One region of the Exiguobacterium sp. Helios genome, then DNA from elsewhere that is predicted to be linked to it. Evidence: predicted binding sites of a transcription regulator. Region 1 holds the regulator's gene; the other holds the start of a gene.
What was found. The regulator Rex, encoded in region 1, represses fermentation and respiration genes when NADH is low (regulators of the CRP and FNR family bind a similar motif). The targets are predictions, from matches to a motif close to TTGTGAAATATTTCACAA.
Positions count from the first base shown of each region.

Region 2: pflB (formate C-acetyltransferase) is a predicted target of Rex. The motif match lies at 7,737-7,754, and genes of this name have one in related genera.

Region 1 is NZ_CP053557.1:3,027,154-3,037,414, reverse strand. It holds gene HNY42_RS15665 (TVP38/TMEM64 family protein) at 1-266, shown strand, start outside; gene HNY42_RS15660 (flavodoxin) at 285-740, opposite strand; gene HNY42_RS15655 (winged helix-turn-helix transcriptional regulator) at 846-1,166, opposite strand; gene HNY42_RS15650 (DoxX family protein) at 1,350-1,748, shown strand; gene HNY42_RS15645 (flavin reductase family protein) at 1,770-2,363, shown strand; gene HNY42_RS15640 (hypothetical protein) at 2,433-2,825, opposite strand; gene HNY42_RS15635 (ABC-F family ATP-binding cassette domain-containing protein) at 2,825-4,726, opposite strand; gene HNY42_RS15630 (redox-sensing transcriptional repressor Rex) at 4,883-5,542, shown strand; gene HNY42_RS15625 (twin-arginine translocase TatA/TatE family subunit) at 5,542-5,745, shown strand; gene tatC (twin-arginine translocase subunit TatC) at 5,753-6,532, shown strand; tRNA gene HNY42_RS15615 (tRNA-Ala) at 6,640-6,712, shown strand; gene HNY42_RS15610 (S8 family serine peptidase) at 6,958-10,261, shown strand, end outside.
Region 2 is NZ_CP053557.1:874,935-885,195, forward strand. It holds gene liaF (cell wall-active antibiotics response protein LiaF) at 1-216, opposite strand, end outside; gene HNY42_RS04520 (PspA/IM30 family protein) at 276-899, opposite strand; gene HNY42_RS04525 (lmo0954 family membrane protein) at 962-1,339, opposite strand; gene rsgA (ribosome small subunit-dependent GTPase A) at 1,611-2,660, shown strand; gene abc-f (ribosomal protection-like ABC-F family protein) at 2,738-4,420, opposite strand; gene pflA (pyruvate formate-lyase-activating protein) at 4,691-5,413, opposite strand; gene pflB (formate C-acetyltransferase) at 5,438-7,687, opposite strand; gene HNY42_RS04550 (hypothetical protein) at 8,035-8,466, shown strand; gene HNY42_RS04555 (DEAD/DEAH box helicase) at 8,495-9,670, shown strand; gene HNY42_RS04560 (hypothetical protein) at 9,667-10,261, shown strand, end outside.

The DNA.
Region 1 (10,261 bases):
ATGTGTTGATCTTCCGTCTGTTGCCAATCTTCAACTTCGATTTGATCAGCTATGCCGCCGGACTATCGAAAGTCCGGTTGCTGTCCTTTTTCCTCGCGACGTTGCTCGGAATCATCCCCGGGACATTTGCCTATAACTTTTTAGGCAGCAGCATCGTCTCGAAGGATCCGCAACTCATCATCGGTGCGATTGTCGTCTTTCTTGTGTTGACGATTGTTCCTTGGTATCTCCAAAAACGCTGGAAAACAAAAAAGAACCTTGGCTGAAGTCGAGGTTCTTTCCGGTTAAGCGTGAAGCCGTTGTGCCCGGACAAAAAATTCATTCGCGAACGTACGACAGGCGGCTTGTTTCTCGGGTGTATCGGGATCAAACTCAATCTTCAGCCCAGGGACGACGATCGTCGCGCCGGCAGATGCAAGCGTCTGTTCCAATGTATCGACGGCTGCACAGTATTTAGGATAATCCAAGTCGCCGGAGCCAAAGGCAGCAGCGGCTAAGTCGTTTAACGTACTTTCCCCCAACTCGTCGACGAAATCTTCAGCTTCGTATGGCAAATCACCGTCTCCCCATGTATACGAGCCGAGTAGCACGGCATCATACTGAGAGAAGTCAGATGGATATAACTGATCAAGCTCTTGTATATGAACCGTACAGCCCTTGCGTTCGAGTTCCGCCCGCAAAAGGTGCACGATATCTTCTGTATTGCCGGACATGCTGACAAAACCAATCATGATGTTCATCTGAATCATCCTTTCTCCAAAACATGAACATCTTTAGTTTAATTGATAATCGTTCTCAATACAAACGGAAATAAAAGCCTCTCCCAAATGGAGAGACTTTTCATGTCAGTCTTGGAGCTCGGCCCATTCTTCGATTGAACGAATGACAGGTTCAAGCTGACGACCTTTGTCAGTCAAACTGTATTGAATTTTAATCGGACGTTCCGGAATGACGGTCCGGATGACAATACCTTCCGCCTCAAGTTCCTTCATGCGCTCCGTCAGCATACGACCAGATAACTCTGGAATCGCATCTTGAATTTCGTTGAAACGACAGGTCTTCGTCATGAGATGACGTAAAATCAAGCCCGTCCACTTCTTGCCCAAAATTTCAAAGGCATGTTCGACTTTCGGACAAAGGGCAGTCGGAATCAATGTTTCTTCCATCAGCACTCATCCTTTCTATAGTCTTAGTATACCCACTCTGATTCAAAATTACGAATTATTTTACTTAAAGTAATAAAATAAACAAAAACAAATCTGTTTACTTTTAGTAAGTGTTAGTTTATAGTCGTATTTAGGTTACTAAAAGTAATTAAAAAACATTAAGTAAAAGGAGTTTTGATCAAGATGATGGATTTAGGATTATTTCTTATTCGATTGGTGATTGGATTAACATTTGCAGCACACGGGACACAAAAATTGTTTGGCTGGTTCGGCGGGCACGGGATTGCAGGGACGGGCGGCTGGTTCGAATCGATCGGGATGAAACCGGGTAAAATGCTTGCGCTTACGGCAGGACTGGCAGAACTGATTGGTGGTTTACTATTTGCCGGTGGATTGTTCTTATGGTTCGCGGCAGCACTGATTATCGGGTCGATGCTCGTTGCAATCATCAAGGTGCACGGGCAAAATGGTTACTGGGTGACACAGAACGGGTACGAATATAACATGGCACTGATCGTCATCGCCCTTGGCGTCGCCTTGATTGGTGCCGGAGACTATTCACTCGCAGCCATGCTCGGGTGATCAGAGAAAGCGGGTAAAAAGATGAAGTTTGATGCACAGTCACTCAGTCCAAAAGAAAACTATAAATTGTTGATCGGGAGTATCATCCCGAGACCGATTGCCTTTGTCACGACGAAAGGAGCGGACGGAACGGTCAATGCCGCCCCGTTTTCCTTCTTCACCGTCGCTTCGAGCCATCCGCCGCAACTGTTGATTGCCGTCCAAAAGACGGATCAGGGCGAAAAAGACACCGCTAAAAATATTTTGTTGAATAAAGAGTTCGTTATCCATATCGTCAGTGAAGAGATTGTCGAAGCCGTCAATGAAACGGCAGCACCTCTTGCTTACGGGGAAAGTGAATTGAACCGGACGAATCTTACGCTGATCGACAGCGATTTGATTGATGTCCCGGCGGTCGCGGAAGCGAAAATCCGGTTTGAGCTGAAACTGTCACAACACATTGAACTGGAAACAGCTGACTTATTAATCGGCGAAGTCATCCGGTATCATGTCGCGGATGAACTCGAGGAGTCGTTCCGGATTGATGCCGACGGTTTAAAAGCAATTGCCCGTCTTGCCGGCAATGATTATGCGAAAATCGGTGATATCTTCACAATTACCCGTCCAACGAAATAAGATAAAGTCATGCCAAATAGACGAGGGAAGCAGATTCGATGTCTGCTTCCCTCGTCTATTTTTTGTTGCTTACTCCATGTTATGGCGTTTACTGTACTGGAAACCGTCGAGTAGATAAAACAGGACGGCGAGCGCCCAAATCCCGACACAGCTGATTAAAAAGGCCGCTAATGGGGAGACGGCACCGTAATACATGATGATCATCGGATCATTCAGTTCGACGAACGACTGAATCGTCAGCAACGTGCAGATCAGACCGGATAATAAACTGATGAACAGTCCGCTCCATGTCTGAATGACAAGACCGATCATACAGGAAATCAGGATAAACAACGGATAAACGGCATTAAACGCATCCGGACGAATGAAAGCCGAGACGTAGTCCGCATACATCGGAACGAAGTAGAGGACACCGGACAATAGTCCTTGGATCAGATTGATCAGATAACTTTTCGAGCGCATCAGTGGAACGACTCCCACTGTTCCATCAAATCAAGCAAGTCGACATCAATCTGATCGCGTTCTGCCGAAAGGGCGGTCGCTTTCGGAATATCATTAAAGACTTCCGGTTCGCACAACAACTGTTCGATTTCGACCGACCGGTTCTCCAACCGTTCAATTTCTTGTTCGAGCTTCTCCAGCTGTTGTTTCTTTTTGCGCGCTTCTTTTTGCGCCTCTTTATCAATCGTCTTCGTCGAAGCGACTTTGATCGCTTTCGCTTCTTCTGCTTCGAGGCGGGCGATTTCTTCCTTCTCGGCTTTTTTCTCCATATAATACGAGTAGTCACCGAGGTAATCGGTCACGCCGTCTGTACTCATCTCGATGACACGTGTCGCGACGCGGTCGATGAAGTAACGGTCGTGGGAGACGAACAGTAACGTGCCTTCGTAATCGACAAGTGCATTTTCGAGGACCATTTTCGAATCAAGATCCAGGTGGTTCGTCGGCTCATCCAGCACAAGCAGATTCGTTTTCCGTAACTTCAGCTTCGCGAGCGCCAGACGTCCGCGTTCACCGCCCGACAATTCATGGACGAGCTTGAAGACATCATCGCCGCTGAACAGGAACTGCCCGAGAACGGACCGGACTTCCTGTTCGCGCATCAACGGCCATTCGTTCCAAATTTCATCAATGACCCGATTGCGGTCGTTCAGTTCCGCCTGCTCCTGATCGTAGTAGCCAATCGAGACGCCAGTACCGAAACGATAGTCACCGAACAGCGGTTTCAGACGGCCGACAAGCACTTTCAGTAACGTCGACTTGCCGATTCCGTTTGGTCCGACAAGCGCCAGTGATTCCGCACGTTGCAGCCGGAACGTAATGTTTTTCGAGACGGCTTCTTCGTAGCCGACAGCGAGTTGATTGACCTGCAGCACATCATTGCCGCTCTGCTTTTCAATCGGGAATGACAGAACCGTACTGCGTTCGTCACCGTCCGGACGGTCGATCCGGTCGACTTTTTCGAGACGCTTGCGGACACTTTGCGCCCGTTTCGTCGTCGTCGCACGGGCGATGTTACGCTGGATGAAGTCCTGCATCTTCGCGATGTCTTCCTGCTGCTGTTCGAACTGTTTCATTTCCTGTTCGTACAGTGCCGCTTTTTGTTCGAGATACTTCGTATAGTTGCCTGTGAATTTCCGCGACACGTTCCGGGACAATTCATAGACGACGTTGACGACTTGATCGAGGAAATAGCGGTCATGGGAAACGATCAGGACAGCACCACGGTAACCGGACAGGTAGCTTTCGAGCCAGGACAACGTATCGATGTCGAGGTGATTGGTCGGCTCATCGAGAATCAACAGTTCCGGTGCCTGGAGTAACATCTTCGCCAGGGCAAGCCGGGTCCGCTGTCCACCGGAAAGCGTCTGAATCCGGCGGGAATAATCGTCCGGATAAAAACGCATCCCGTGTAAGACAGAGCGGATGTTGGCTTCGAACTGATAGCCGCCGGCTTCCGAGAAGTCGTGTTGCGCTTGATCGTACGTTTTCAGGAGACGGTCATAGGCAGTCGGATCATTTAAAATGTGCTCCATGCCCATTTCGATTTCCATCCGACGAAGCGCCCGTTCCTGATCCTGCAGATGCTCAAAGACGGTCAGCATCTCGTTCCAAATCGATTCGTTCGACTCGAGTCCGCTGTCCTGCGCGAGATAACCAATCCGGACTTCCTTGCTTTTCATGATCTCCCCCGAGTCATGTGACAGCTCCCCGGCGATGATTTTTAAAAGTGTCGATTTTCCGGCACCGTTTCGTCCGACGAGGGCAATCCGGTCCCGTTCCTGTACTTCGAGTTTAATATTGTCTAAAATCGGCTCTACGCCGAATGATTTTGAGAGTTGGTTTACTTGTAAGAGAATCATATCCATCCATCCTTCCACCCTTTAGTCTATCACGAAAAATCCTGCCGAATATAATATTTGTTACTCTATGTGAAGTGGTTTACAATCAAGGAGAGTAGAATTCTTTGCATTGATTTGGGTGCCACGTCAGAACGTGGCCGAAGGGGGAACTGCAGTATGAATGGGCCAGACACAAAAATACCACAAGCAACGGCGAAACGACTGCCGTTATATTATCGTTTTATCCAAAGTCTCTATAACTCCGGCAAGCTGCGCGTCTCGTCAGCAGAGCTCAGCGAAGCGGTCAAAGTCGACTCTGCGACGATCCGTCGTGACTTTTCCTACTTTGGGGCGTTAGGGAAAAAAGGGTACGGTTATAACGTTCAACATTTGTTAACATTTTTCCGAAAGACACTCAACCAAGACGAGGTCACGAATGTCGCCTTAATCGGGGTCGGACATCTCGGAACAGCGTTTGCAAATTATAACTTTTTAAAGAATAATAGTACTCGTATCGTCATCGCGTTTGACGCCGATGAAGACAAGGTCGGAACAACGACGCAGGACGTTCCGATTTATCACGTCTCGGATATGAAAGAACAAATCAAAGCGAACCATGTCGATGTCGCCATCTTGACGGTACCGTCGCAGTTCGCGCAGTCAGTAGCGGATGAGTTAGTTGAGTACGGTGTGACCGGCATTCTGAACTTTACACCGGCCCGGTTGAATGTCCCGGCCCACGTCCGGGTGCATCACATCGATCTGTCAATCGAGCTGCAGTCGCTCGTCTATTTCATGAAGCATTATTCGCAATCAGCTGAAGGAGTGAAATCATAATGGAAAACTTAATCCCGTTAACACTTGGTATTGGACCGGCAAGCATCGCCTTGATCGGTGTCGTCGCCCTCATTATCTTCGGACCGAAGAAATTACCGGAACTCGGCCGCGCGGCCGGTCAAACGTTAAAAGAGTTCAAGAGTGCGACACACGGCATCATGGAAGATGATAAGGATAAAAAGGACGAAATGAAAGAGAAGTGAGTGAATCATGGCGATCGATCAAGAACAGAGTGTGACATCGCACTTAGATGAACTGCGTAAGCGGATCATCTGGTCGCTCATCATCGTGGTAGTCATGTTTATCGCAGCCTTTCCGCTCGTCCGGCCGCTCGTCCGTTTCTTACAGGCCGACTTAAAGGAACTCGGAATCGGTTTAAATGCGTTTAACGTCGTTGATCCGTTGATGTTATATCTGAATCTTGCGTTCATCATCGCAATCGTCTTGGCGTCCCCGTTTTGGATGTACCAGCTTTGGGCGTTCATCCGTCCCGGTCTGCACGACCAAGAACAAAAAGCGACGTTGACGTACATTCCCGTGACGTTTTTCTTATTCCTTGCGGGTGTTTCCTTTTCTTATTTTTGGCTGTTGCCGTTTTTACTGGAAGTATCAACGGAACTCGGACAAGAGCTTGGGATTGAACAGGTCATCGGGGTCGAGAACTATTTCAGTTTCCTGATCCGGTTGACGATTCCGTTTGGTCTGTTGTTCCAGTTACCGGTCGTGACGATGTTTTTGACACGGCTCGGACTCGTAACGCCGTTCTTCATGCGGAAGAATCGGAAGTATGCGTATTTTGCGTTGTTCGTGATCGCGGCGTTGATCTCACCGCCCGACATTACGTCGCATTTGATGATTTCTGTTCCTTTGTTCATCCTCTATGAAATCAGTATCATCATCTCGGCACGGACGTATAAAAAAGTGCTGATCCTGGAGCAACAGGCTGAACTGGAACGACAAGCGGATATGATGCGTGAGCTGAACAAATAACGGAAGATTCTCCTTTGCCGGTAAGGTGAGGGAGATTTTTTTGTAAGCGGTCTAATTTTATATTGAAAAAATGAACAGCAATGGGTATACTCATTATAGAAACACACGGGGGCTTAGCTCAGCTGGGAGAGCGTTTGGCTGGCAGCCAAAAGGTCGTCGGTTCGAGCCCGATAGTCTCCATATTGCTTTACCTGCCGAAACCTTGGGAAACCAAGGTTTTTTTTGTCCTTTTTTATTCACCTGTAAGAAATAGATAAGGGAATATAAGGATTTATTCATTTTGTGATGTAATAAACAAACAAATATTTTTAAAAAGCACCAAATTTAAATTGTATATTAAGCGAAAGTTAATTAAACTAAAAATACAGAATTTTCGTTTAATACGTTTTTGCTCCACATTACATTTTTGGAAAAGAGGAAAAGGAATGAAGAAAAAGAAGATTGCTCTGATGGCGGCTGCCCTCATGACATCTTCCAGCCTAGTTCATGCTGAGGGACACGTGTCATCACAAAAAGTGGATGTACAAAAGCCACAAGCACTCTCACTGAAAAAAGCGGGTCAAGAAAAGTCATACAGTCAAAACGAAAAAGTACGGATTGTCGTCGAGCTCGATCAAAAAGCAGCGATTGAACACGCGCAGGCACAAAATAAGCGTTACAGCACGTTAAGCAACACGGAAAAAATTATTCTTAAGAATCAAATCGTCAACAAACAGAAGGAAGTCAAAGCGGCAATTGCCCAAAAAGACATTTCTGTTTCGTATAAAGAAAGCTTCACGACCGTATTGAACGGGTTCAGCGGGGAAGTCAAATATGGTGAAATCAAGGAACTGAAAAAATTAAGCGGGGTCAAAAACGTACATATCGCACACGAATATGCGCGTCCGGAAGTCGAAAAGGGCGCAACACCAAACATGTTACATAGTAAAGACATGGTCAATGCGAAGCAGACATGGCAGGACTACGGCTATAAAGGGGAAGGAACGATCGTTGCCGTCATCGATACGGGAATCGATCCGACGCACAAGGACATGGTCCTCAGTCCGGAGACGAAAGTCGATTTGACGTCGTCAAAAGTCGAAAGCTTTAAATCGTCAAAAGGTTTAAAAGGAAACTACTTCACGGAAAAAGTACCGTACGGCTATAACTATGCGGATCATGACAGCGAAATCCGTGATCTTGGGCCAGGCGCTTCGATGCACGGGATGCACGTCGCCGGTACAGTGGGTGCCAACGGCGATGAAACGAACGGTGGAATCAAAGGGGTTGCACCGGAAACACAACTCCTCGCGATGAAGGTCTTCGGCAATGATCCAGGGATGCCGTCGACATTCAGTGATATCTATATCAAAGCGATTGATGATGCGATTGCGCTAGGAGCAGACGTCATCAACATGAGTCTTGGTTCAACGGCATCCTTCGTCCAAAAAGATGATCCGGAACAAAAAGCAATCGTCAATGCGATGAACAACGGTATTTTGTGTGCAATTTCAGCCGGAAACTCGGCATTTGCCGGAAGCGGCGCCGGAAACCCGTACGCGTCGAATCCAGACGTCGGTGTCGTCGGCTCGCCGGGCTTAATCAGCGAATCGCTGCAAGTCGCGTCAGTTGAAAACACACAGCTGACACTCGAAGGAATGGCATTGACGGTCGACGGGCAGGACGCAGGTTACCTCGCTTATCAGAAACAAGACTCGCCGAATCCGATTGCGGTCTTTGATAAAGAGAAGATGGATGTCGTCTATGTTGGTGACGGCAGTGAACCGAATTATGCTGGCAAAGACGTCAAGGATAAAGTCGTCTTCGTCGTCCGGAACGGCAGCTTCAACTACGGCATGATTCAAGCGGAAGCCGAGAAACAAGGCGCGGCCGGTGTCATCGTCCGCGGACGTGTCGATCATGGCGATTACGTCAGCATGGCACTTAATAAACCTACGATTCCGCTCGTCTCGTTAAGCATTGCCGACGGAAACGAACTCGAAGCGAAAGCGAAAGACGGCAAGGCATTGACAGTGACGTTTGACGGAAAAGCAGTCTCGACACCAAACCCGGTCGCAGGCGAAATGTCTGACTTCACATCATGGGGTGTGACGCCGAACCTTGACTTCAAGCCGGAAATCACGGCACCGGGCGGGAAAATCTACTCAACACTCAACGATAACGAATATGGCGTCATGAGCGGAACATCGATGGCAGCACCACACGTCGCCGGTGGAACAGCACTCGTCATGCAGCGGATCGACAAGGACTTCAAGGTCAGTGGAGCGACACGTGTCAAACTCGCGAAGACGATTTTAATGAACACGTCACGTCCGCAGCTCGATAAAGGAAAATACAATGCGGAAGCAAAAACCGGTAACTATTATTCTCCGCGTCGTGAAGGTGCCGGACTGATGGACTTACGTGCGGCGATGAAAACACCGGTCGTCGTTACGGAAACGAAGTCGGGTGAAGGAAAAGCCGCCTTGAAACAAGTCGGCGACAAGTTCAGCTTCACGTTAGACCTGAAGAACTACAGCAATGAGAAGTTGACGTATAAACTTGCCGGAACGGTCCAATCGGATCTCGCCGTCCAAGGTCAAAATTTCCTGGAAGCCAACGGTATATTCAAAAAAGGAACAGTTGATGCGGTTGACGCCAACAAAGGCACGTTCCCGATCTCCTTCACGGTCGGCTCGAAGAAAGCAAGTTCAGTCGCGATTAACGCGAAGAGTACAACAAAAGTCAACGTTACGGTTGATTTAAAAGATACAGTCGATTGGGCAAACGGTGCACCGCTTGAGTCAATCTTCGAAAACGGCTACTTCGTCGAAGGATTCGTCCGTCTGATCGATACGAACAGCAAAAATCCTGAGTTGACAGTTCCGTACGTTGGTTTCAAAGGAGCATGGGACAAAGCACCAATCCTTGATGCACCACTCTACGATGACAACACGTTCTACGGCGTCACAGGTCTTGCGACAGAAGTGAAGGATAACTTCAACCTCCTCGGAACGAATGCTGCAGGCGACGTCGTTAAAGAAAAAGTCTCGTTCTCACCGAACGGTGACGGCAGTGCCGATGAGGCCTTCCCGGTCCTGTCATTCTTACGGAATGCGAAAAAAGTCGAGTACTCGATTCTTGACCGCAATAAATCAACACTCCGCAAACTCGAAACGCAGTCAGACGTCATCAAAAACTATTACGATGGCGGATCGGAAGATGGTTTCACACCGGTGACGAATGCGGCGTGGGATGGAACGGTCAACGGTTCAAAAGTCAAAGATGGTCTGTACTACTACCAAGTGAAATCGGTCGTCGATTATCCGAATGCGAAATGGCAGACGGCTCTATTCCCGATCTACATCGATACGAAAATTCCGGCTGCGACTGTTAAATGGGATGCTGACAAAAAAGCAGTTTCCTGGACAGCCGGTGACCAAGGAACGGGTGTCGCTTCATTCGATATCCTGGTCGACGGAAAAAGTGTCTTGAAACAGCCGCTCGCTCCGTCTGTTAAAAACTACACGCTGACGGATCTGCCAAGCCGGGCGAAAGTCACGTTCGTCGTATCAGATTATGCCGGTAACAGCGTGAAGAAAAACGTCAATACATCAGGTGTCGATAAAGCGGTTCCGAATGTCCAAATCGATACACCGGAAGCACTGGGCTTAACGACATCCCAACAAGTGAAGGTCTCAGGAAACGTTTCTGATGAGTCTGACGTCAAATCATTCAAAATTAACGGAA
Region 2 (10,261 bases), 890 kb from region 1:
GACACCGGCTAAGATGATTGTACCAACGATGTAAAACAGGATAGCCAGTTTTTCATGATTTCTTTTTCGGAAATGAATCCCGACATAATACAGGAGGAAGGGGAAAAGCACTCCGAATAATACATTTCCCGCGCCTGTCATCAAATCATAGAATAGTCCGAGAGCAAACAGGATCGACACGTAGCCGACTAGTTGTTTTGTACTTAATCGTCGCACGGGCAATCTCCTTCCTGACATGACAAAGGGAGGCAAGAATGCCTCCTTCGTCCGAATACTTATTTTTGGAAACGACGTTCGAGATCGGCAATCCGCGCATCAATATCATCTTCTGCAATCGGCGCTTCCTCTTCTTTCGTTTCAGGTTCGTTTGTTGTGAATGGATGTTGTTCTTGTTTAATAGTAGCATTTGGTTCGCGTTCTAGCACCTGGTTCATCTTCGATTTTAAATTCGAGACGTTTTCACGCATCATCCATTCATACCGTTTGTTTTGTAAGTCTTCCAGCTTCAGTTTCAATTCCAGTGCTTCCCGTTCGAGCTGATTGAGCTCACGTTTCGTTTCGACAATCAGTTCTTCAAAGAAGCGGAACTGTTCCCCGTAATGTTTCGACTCGATGGCCGCCCGTTCTGCAAGTTCTTGTTCGCCTGCTTCTTTGGCGATTTCAACTTGTGTAAAACGTTTATCTGCGAGTTCCTTCGCTTCATCCTGTTTTTGTGTCAGTTCAACAAGCAACGTCCGTTGACGTTCCAGTAAACGGTCGATTTCTTTTAAGTCCGATTCGGTTGTCCGGATGTGGCGGACCAGCTTTTTAGCAGGTGCTTCTCCCTGATCGGCGGCTTTTTTTACTTCTGTCATCATTTGATTGGCAAACTCATTTAATTGATCGAATACGTTTTTCATCAAAAATTCCTCCTTGGATGTTAAATCTACAAAGTATCGGTTCGTGATGTACTGTCCATTTGTTAGCGTTTTTGATCGAGATCTTGCCAATCGGCTTCAAAGTGGGACGATGCGGCCGGACGACGGCGGGCGAACAGTTGATTCAAATCAACACGTTGCAGTTTCATACGCATGTATCCGATGTAGAGTGCAAGTGCGGCAGCGATCCCGACAACAGCCCAGATGTTTGATAGGGCAACACCGATTCCGATTGCTGCGAGCAGTCCAAATCCGATTTTCGCGAAAACGCTTGATGTTTGGATAAACTTACTGATGGCGTAAAAAGCGAGTAGCGCGCCGAGCCCGAGTCCGATCATATGCGGTAATGTACCGATGACGACAGCGAGAAGGGCGAGACCGGCAAGTGCCATCAAGACCTGTTTTCCTTTTGATTGCTTCATGATGAAGCCTCCTTTTTCTTGATACTCTTATCTTACCGAAGTGAATCCGCAATCACGACGCCCTTCGGACCGGAATCATCTCCGACTTGAGGCGGAGGAGGGAAGTCTGACTTTAATGAGTCTACTAGGTCAGCTGAATAGAATATGGTAAAATTCGACTATAAGAAACGAGAGGAGTGGTGTTTTTATGTATGCAATCAGCCACATAACAGAAAACCATATCGGAACACAGGGAGGGGTTTCCCTCCCTTAAATCAGAGGAGGAGACCATTTGAACGAATGGGGTAAAGTACCGGCACATGAAGTCGGTATAAATGAACAGTTAGGTCGTGTCACGGCAGTCTTTCAAAAACAGTTCCGTGTGATGACGGCTGACGGGGAAACATTAAGTGAGTTATCCGGAAAGTTGCGATTTGAAGCCATGACGAAATCCGAATTGCCGGCAGTCGGGGACTGGGTGATTCAGAGCGGACGGGAAGCCGGTAAGGGACGGATTGAACGTGTCTTGCCGCGAAGTACGCAATTTTCCAGAAAAGCAGCCGGAACGGAAACCGAGGAACAAGTTATTTGTGCGAATGTCGACATTGCATTGCTCGTCATGGCATTTGGACATGATTTTAACGTGCGTCGCCTGGAACGATATCTGACGGTCGCCTGGGAAGCCGGGGTCACACCACTTATCGTCTTGACGAAAAAAAGTTTAGTGGATTCGGTCGACGAGTTCCTGTCGGAGATGGAAACTGTCGCCTTTGGGACACCGTATTTCGCTGTGGATTCGTTGACGGGTGACGGGGTGACCGAATTAAGAGACGCGTTGCACCCACGGGAGACGATTGTCCTGGTCGGCTCATCCGGCGTCGGGAAATCGACACTCGTCAATGCGTTGGCAGAAGAACAGCTGATGGAAACGGGCGGTGTCCGGGAAGATGATGAACGGGGCCGGCATACGACGACACACCGGGAGTTAAAACGATTGTCGAACGGTCTGTTACTCGTCGATACACCGGGAATGCGGGAACTCGGATTATGGGACGGAACAGAAGGACTGGCAGCGACCTTCTCGGATATTGAGGAGCTGGCGGAATCCTGCCGTTTCCGGGACTGTCAGCACGTAGAAGAACCAGGCTGTGCTGTCCAAGCCGCTTTGGCAGATGGAAAGCTGTCGCGCGAACGGTGGGACAGTTTCCTGAAGCTGAAACGTGAAGTTGCTTATGCAGAACGAAAGCAAAATACAGCTCTTCAGGCAGCAGAAAAAGAGAAGTGGAAAAAGATTCACAAACAGGCCCAGGCACGGACGAAACTGAAGTATCAAAAACGATGATTTTATTTAAAATCACAAAGGAACGACACCTTTCTGACGAATCAGAGAAGGTGTCGTTCCTTTTGTTGAAAAGATCTTTAATCACGGTCAAAATCGATCGTACCCGTCAAATCTTCAAGACGTTTCAAATCATTTTGAATGACCTCAATGTCACTCGGCTGCTGTTCGCGCAATTGTTTTGTCCCGACCGGATGAACGGTCGCATGTTCATGTGGATCGAGCGAGATGGTCCGGTTCGAAAGACGGTCGTTAAAGTAACGGTCATGTGATACGAACAACAATTCACCCGGAAAGACATCGAGGGCGGCTTCGATTTGTTCGCGGGTCGTCAAATCAAGGTAGTTGGTCGGCTCATCGAGAATCAACAGACGGGCACCGGAAAAGTAAAGGCGTAAGAACGCAATCCGGCACCGTTCACCCATGCTTGCTTCAGTAATTGGTTTATATACCTGTTCCCGGCGAAACAGAAAACAAGCGAGCAGCGTCCGGGCATCGGTCTCAGAAATCGTCGTTTCCTGCATCAACGTGTCGAGCAGAGAGCCGGAAGTGGGTAAATCCGCAAGTGCCTGCGAAAAGTAACCGACTGTCAGAGCAGGATGGCGTGTCACCGTTCCTTCCGTCGGGTTGAGCTCCCCTCGAATTAGCCGGAGCAAAGTCGTCTTGCCGGAACCATTCCGACCGATGACGGCAATCCGGTCGCCTTGTTGTATGGAAAAACTCAGTTTTTGAAACAATGTCCGGTCATCGTACGAAAAGGAAACGGCGTCCAGTGCAAGCAACTGCTTGGCGGCAAACGATGCCGCTTCAAAGGCTACATGAACGGAGGACGGGGATTCCGGTTTAGCGACACGGCGGTCGAGCACCTGCTCGAGTTGTTTTTCTTTCGCCTTAAATTTTTTAGCTTGTTTTGCTGCTTTTTTCTTGGCGTAAGGATTCCGTTCACTGGCGTGAGCGACAGCTTGCTGATGCCAATTTTGATACTGGGTAATCATCCGTTTGAGTTCCTTTCGCGTTTTTTCCTGCTTTTCATACTCGCGTTCCTGCGTCAGGCGTTCCTGTTCTTTTTGCTCACAATACGCTTGGTAGTTTCCTTTATACCGCGTTGCCTGACTCGGAGTCAGTTCAAGGACAGCCTCGGCTGTCGCATCGATGAAAGCCCGCTCATGTGACACATACAGGATGGTAAGCGGCGTTTGATGCATCCAGTGAATCAACCAATCCAGCGTATCCGAGTCCAAGTGATTGGTCGGTTCGTCGAGCAGAATGAAATCCGGCTGTTGGACCAACAGGCAGGCGAGTTGAATGCGTGTCTGCTCGCCGCCGCTCAGTGTATCGAATGGGTGTGTCCAGACGTGTTCCGGCAATTGCACTTCTTTTAACGCCCGAGCGGCGTCTGTCTCAAGTGAAAAAGCATCGAGATCGAGCGCAGCTTGGTAGTTTTCGAGTGACGATGAGTGGAGAGCCGCTTCCCTTGCTTCGTAACGTACTCGGTCAGCCTGTTCAACAAGCCGAATGGCCGGTGTACTGGAAGTGAGATGTTGGGCGACATGTCCAACGTTCGTATAGCCGCGGAAGATGTTTCCTTCCGTCGGCTGAAGCTGTTTTAAAATCAGCTGGAAGAGTGTCGTTTTACCGACACCATTGGAACCGACCAAAGCAATATGCTCACCGGGACGGATGGAAAATGACACGTGTTGAAACAACGTCTGTTGTGGAAGATCAAAGCGTACATCATGAAAAGATAAGATTTCTGCAGGCATATGTTCAGCTCCTTTTGGGTTCATTTCAGCATTGATGAAATGAAAACACACCATCCGAAAGCGAGCGGATGGTGTGCAGGAGGGCAGATCAAAGAAGGTATATTCCGAATGACGGAAATACCGAAAATGAGCAGACTCGTAGCGTCAGTCATCCGCAACTCATTGCGAAAGTGATGAATTCTTTCATCATTAGACAGTAGCGAGTGAATGCTTCATTTCGGTATTGTACCTCCTATTCATAGACTATGTGTTCAGTGTAGCAACTTGTCGTCAGCAAGACAAGTAAGAATCAAGCAATACTTGAGCCGCAGCAGCTTCCTCTGGATTTGGCGGCAGAACATCCGCTAATGGATAATCGAGACCGAGCGCTTCCCATTTGTAGACGCCAAGCTGATGATAAGGAAGTACTTCGATCCGTTCGACATTACCGAGTGTCCGGATGAATTCACCGGTCTGGCGCAGGAACGTCTCCGTCATCGTCAAACCGGGCACGAGAACGTGGCGGATCCAGACGGGAATGTTCCGTTCTGCCAACCGTTTGGCAAAGGCAAGCGTATTGGCATTACTGCGCCCCGTCAGAATCCGGCAGGTCGCATCATCAATATGCTTAATGTCGAGTAACACGAGATCCGTGTAATCGAGAATCCGGTCGATATTTTTAGGGACGACCGAACCGGCTGTATCGATGACGGTATGCAAGCCTTTTTGTTTTGCTTCCCGAAGTGCTGCTTCCAAAAATTCCGGTTGGGCAAGGGGTTCTCCGCCGGAAAATGTGATACCACCGCCTGTTGCTTCAAAAAATGATCGGTAACTTTCCGCTTCTTCAATGATTTCCGTTGCCGAGACGGAACGACCACATCCGAATTCCCACGTATCCGCATTGTGGCAGTATTGGCAACGTAAAGGACAGCCTTGCGTGAAGACGATGAAGCGAATACCCGGTCCGTCGACCGTGCCGCAGGATTCAACAGAATGAATCGTTCCGATTGTCATAGCCATTTCAGTCCTTTCTTTCAGTTAAAGTGCACCGTGGAACGTCCGGTTGATGACGTCGATTTGCTGTTCGCGGGTCAACTTGATGAAGTTGACGGCGTAACCGGAAACACGGATCGTCAATTGGGGATAAAGTTCCGGATGTTCCATCGCATCGAGTAATGTCTCCCGGTCGAAGACATTGACGTTTAAGTGATGTCCTTTTGAAGTAGTTCCGCCCATGTAGCCGTCAAGCAGTCCGACTGTATTTCGAATTCGTGTCGGTTCATCTTTCCCCAGTGCTTTCGGGACGATGGAGAACGTGTAGGAAATGCCGTCAAGGGCATGTTCATACGGTAATTTCCCGACGGAAGTCAATGCGGCGACGGCACCCTTCGTATCCCGACCATGCATTGGATTGGCTCCCGGTGCGAATGGTTCACCAGCACGTCGTCCGTCCGGCGTATTGCCGGTTTTTTTGCCGTAGACGACATTTGAAGTAATCGTCAAGACGGATTGAGTCGGTAAAGCATCACGGTACGTCGGATGTTTCCGGATTTTTTCCATAAACAGTTTGACGAGATCAACCGCCATCTGATCGACCCGTTCATCATTATTTCCGAATTTCGGGAAGTCACCTTCGATTTTAAAATCAACCGCAATTCCGTCAGCATCACGAATCGGGGAGACTTTAGCGTAACGAATGGCGGACAGGCTGTCGGCCACGACAGAGAGTCCGGCGATACCGCAAGCCATCGTCCGTAAGATTTCCGGATCGTGCAACGCCATTTCGATGCGTTCGTAACTGTATTTATCATGCATGAAGTGAATGACGTTCAATGTATTGACATAGAGTTCCGCCAACCAGTCAAGCTGACGGTCGTAAGCAGCCATGACCGTTTCATAATCTAAGACATCATCTAAAATCAAGTTCGTCTTTGGAGCAACTTGAATTTTAAGTTTTTCATCCATGCCGCCGTTTAACGTATAGAGCAATGCTTTTGCTAAGTTCGCCCGTGCTCCGAAAAATTGCATTTGCTTCCCGATTTTCATGGCGGAAACACAGCACGCGATGCCGTAGTCGTCGCCATAAATCGGCAACATTAGATCATCATTTTCATACTGGATCGAACTGGAGAGAATCGACATCTTGGCACAAAATTCTTTAAAGCCGCGCGGTAGTTGTGTGGACCAGAGGACCGTCAGATTCGGTTCTGGAGCCGGACCGAGATTGACAAGTGTCTGCAGGAAGCGGAACGAACTTTTTGTCACGTTGGAGCGACCGTCCTCACTCATCCCGCCGATTGATTCCGTGACCCAGGTCGGATCACCGGAGAATAAATCATTGTAGTCCGGTGTCCGGAGGAATTTGACGATTCGCAGCTTCATGACAAAATGATCGACAAGTTCCTGGGCAGTCTGTTCCGTCAAACGTCCTGACTGTAAATCGCGTTCGATATAGATATCAAGGAACGTCGAGACGCGGCCGAGTGACATCGCAGCCCCATTTTGTTCTTTGATTGCAGCGAGGTAAGCAAGGTACACCCATTGGAACGCTTCTTGGGCGGTTTCCGCCGGACGGGATAAGTCGCAGTCATAACGTTGACCGAGCTCGGTCAGTTCTTGTAACGCCCGAATTTGTTCGTTCATCTCTTCACGGTCCCGGATCATCGATTCGGATAAGAAGCCGCCGCGGTCTTTTAAATCTTGTTTCCGTCCTGCAATCAAGAAGGCTGTACCGTACAGCGCAACACGGCGATAGTCTCCGATAATCCGACCGCGTCCATAGGCATCCGGAAGACCTGTGATGATACCCGCTTTACGGGCAGCACGCATTTCAGGCGTATAAGCATCGAACACGCCTTGATTATGTGTTTTACGATATTCACTAAATGTTTTTGTTACGAGGGGATCGGCTTGGAAACCATAGGCTTCTAAAGCATCATTGACCATTCGAATCCCGCCGTTCGGATGAATGGAACGTTTAAATGGTTCGTCGGTTTGCAGACCGACGATTTGTTCGAGTTCGCGGTTGAGGTATCCTGGACCGTGTGACAGAATCGTTGAAGGTATCGAAGCATCGACGGCATAGACGCCACCACGTGAACGTTCTTCACTTGTTAAATTCATGATTTGTTGCCACAGTGTTTCCGTAGCCACGGTTGGTCCTGCAAGAAACTGATCGTCTCCCCGGTATTCTGTCCGGTTTCGACGGATGAAATCAGCTACGTCAATTTGATTGTTCCATGCGCCTGTTTCGAATTGTTGCCATGCTGGTGTTTTTTCAAGTAACATCACGAACACTCCTTTGTTTTTAAGGTGAACAGTCCAAGATACATCCCCTATGTGAATAGTGTAACAAACATTAGGGGGGAAGAGTTTTACATCCCGGTGAAAGCGTAAAGGACTTGAAAAACGTTGGTACATAAGGAATCCGTTAAATGTGTACCAGTGATTGGAATATGCTTAAAAAACAGAAAAAGGGCGAAATAAAGCCATATTTTAAATTCTGTATCACTATTTTTATATGTATCTAAACAAGACAGTTCGAATCGTGATAAAAGTCACACCGGGTTATCTTGTATTTTTATGACGTATCGTTGACAATGAAAAAGGGAATATAGACCGTGGAGGTGCATAAAATGGATTTTTCGATGTTGGAAGACCGTGCCGATTATAGAGCAGGTGATTGGGTGACGTTAAAAGTATCGACTGAAGGAACACCGCGAACGGGAATGATTACGGAGTTTGAGGAAGACGGCTTTTGGATTCGTTTTGAAGATGACTTTGATTTTGAAGACTTCATCGGATATAAAGAAAAATACTTGGTGAAGCTGATTCGTCGCCCGAATGATGTCCGATCCGATTACCCGGTGCTCAGTCAGTTTCCGAAACTGGCGGATGAACTTCAAGACCGGGTCATTCAAGGGTTTGATATTTTGACGGAAGAAATAAAGAATGACCAGGAAGTGGTATATCACATCCGGCTCATCGACGCAGGGAACGAATACACACAAACGTTACGTGGTCTGCGTGACGAAACGACCGATCAATTTGAATATGTCACAGAATGATGCAGAAGAGAGTAGGAGAATACACGTTATGGACTTTATGAAACCTTTTATTACAGAAGCATGGGAACGCGCCCGCTTCGAAAAAATGATGCCGGTTCAAGAACAGGCGATTCCATTATTACGCGAAAGAAAAGATGTTTTGGTCGAAGCACCGACCGGGACCGGGAAAACATTAGCATATGTCATTCCTGCATTAGAATTGATTGATGAAAATGAACCGCATATCCAAGTCGTGATTACAGCACCGACACGTGAACTGGTCATGCAGATCCATCAAGTTATTCAACTGTTTTCGCAAGGAAGCGGCATAAAATCAGGTGCCTTCATTGGTGGCGTCGAACTCAAACGCCAGCATGAACGATTGAAGAAAAAACCGCAAATCATCGTCGGAACCCCGGGACGACTCGTCGAACTGATTGATTCTAAAAAAATGAAGATGCATAAAGTAAAACTGATAGTTTTAGATGAAGCCGATCAAATTTATGAGAGCGGCATGAGCGCGTCGGCAACACGAATTGCCAACAGTGCACTGCGGGATCGTCAGCTGGCCTTTATCTCGGCGACATTGCCGGAACGAACAGCTGAATGGGGAAAAACATTATTTGCGAACGAGCCTGCACGGATTAAAGTAGAACGTGTCATGAGTACGCAAGTGAAATTCGGTTATATCGAAATGTCACGCCGTCTTAAACCGGAATACTTGCGTCGCCTGGCGAACATGCAGGGAGCGAAAGTATTGACGTTCATCAATAACCGCTCATTCCTTGGACCGTTAAACGGCGAACTCAGTAAATTCTCATTAAAATACCGCATTCTTGACGCTGAAAAAGGAAAACGGGAACGGATGGAGACACTCCGTTCGTATAAACGGGGCGAGTTCCCATTGCTCGTGACGACGGGCCTCGCAGCTCGTGGACTCGACATCGAGGCGGTTACCCATGTCGTCCATTATGATTTACCTGAGTCATTCGATGATTTCGTTCACCGTTCTGGACGGACAGGACGCGGGAATGCATCTGGTATGGTTCTTGCCCTTGTCACGGATCACGATTTGAAACACCTGAAGACCCTGACTAAGCAAATGGGTGTGGAAATGGAAGAGATGGAAATTTATCGTGGCGAAGTGATTCCGAAACGGGAACACACGGAACCCGAAACAATCAAACGACCGGCGAACCCACACCGGAAAGGACCGACACGATGAAAAGCGAGCGAAAAATAATCCCTTTTCCAACGACCGTATCGGAAGCGGAGATGAATACGGCGCTTAAGAAGATGTATCAAGAAGCCGCAACGGCCAGAAGTACAGACTGGGTGGCCTTCATCGAAGAAATCGCAACGGAAGGACGTTGGTATTTGAAAGACGCTGAACTGTTCCGTGATTTATTCGTAGATTGGGCAATTTTCTATGAAACCGATGAACAAGGGAAAACGCCGCACGGCCGTTTTTTAGAACAGGTCAAGGAAGACATGTCACCGAGTCTGTACCGTGCGCTGAGAGGTTTGGCGGATCCGGTTCCCTCGTTGTTTCTTGTTGAGGAAGAGCGGGTCGTCGACATCATGTCAAAACAGACGTATCAGACGGAGTTAGCAGAAATTGAAGTCGAGCCCGGTGATTTGTTGGTCGGTAAACTTCTTTATATCTCGGGGAAATGGCGTTTTGCGATTGCTTACATGAAAGTCGCCAAAGCATTAGTTCCGGAAGTCCGGATTCTTTTAGCTGATTTCGTAGACGAAGTAGGAGAAGATGCCTTGTTACGTCAGTATCCCGAATTTTGTGCCGAGTTGATTGATT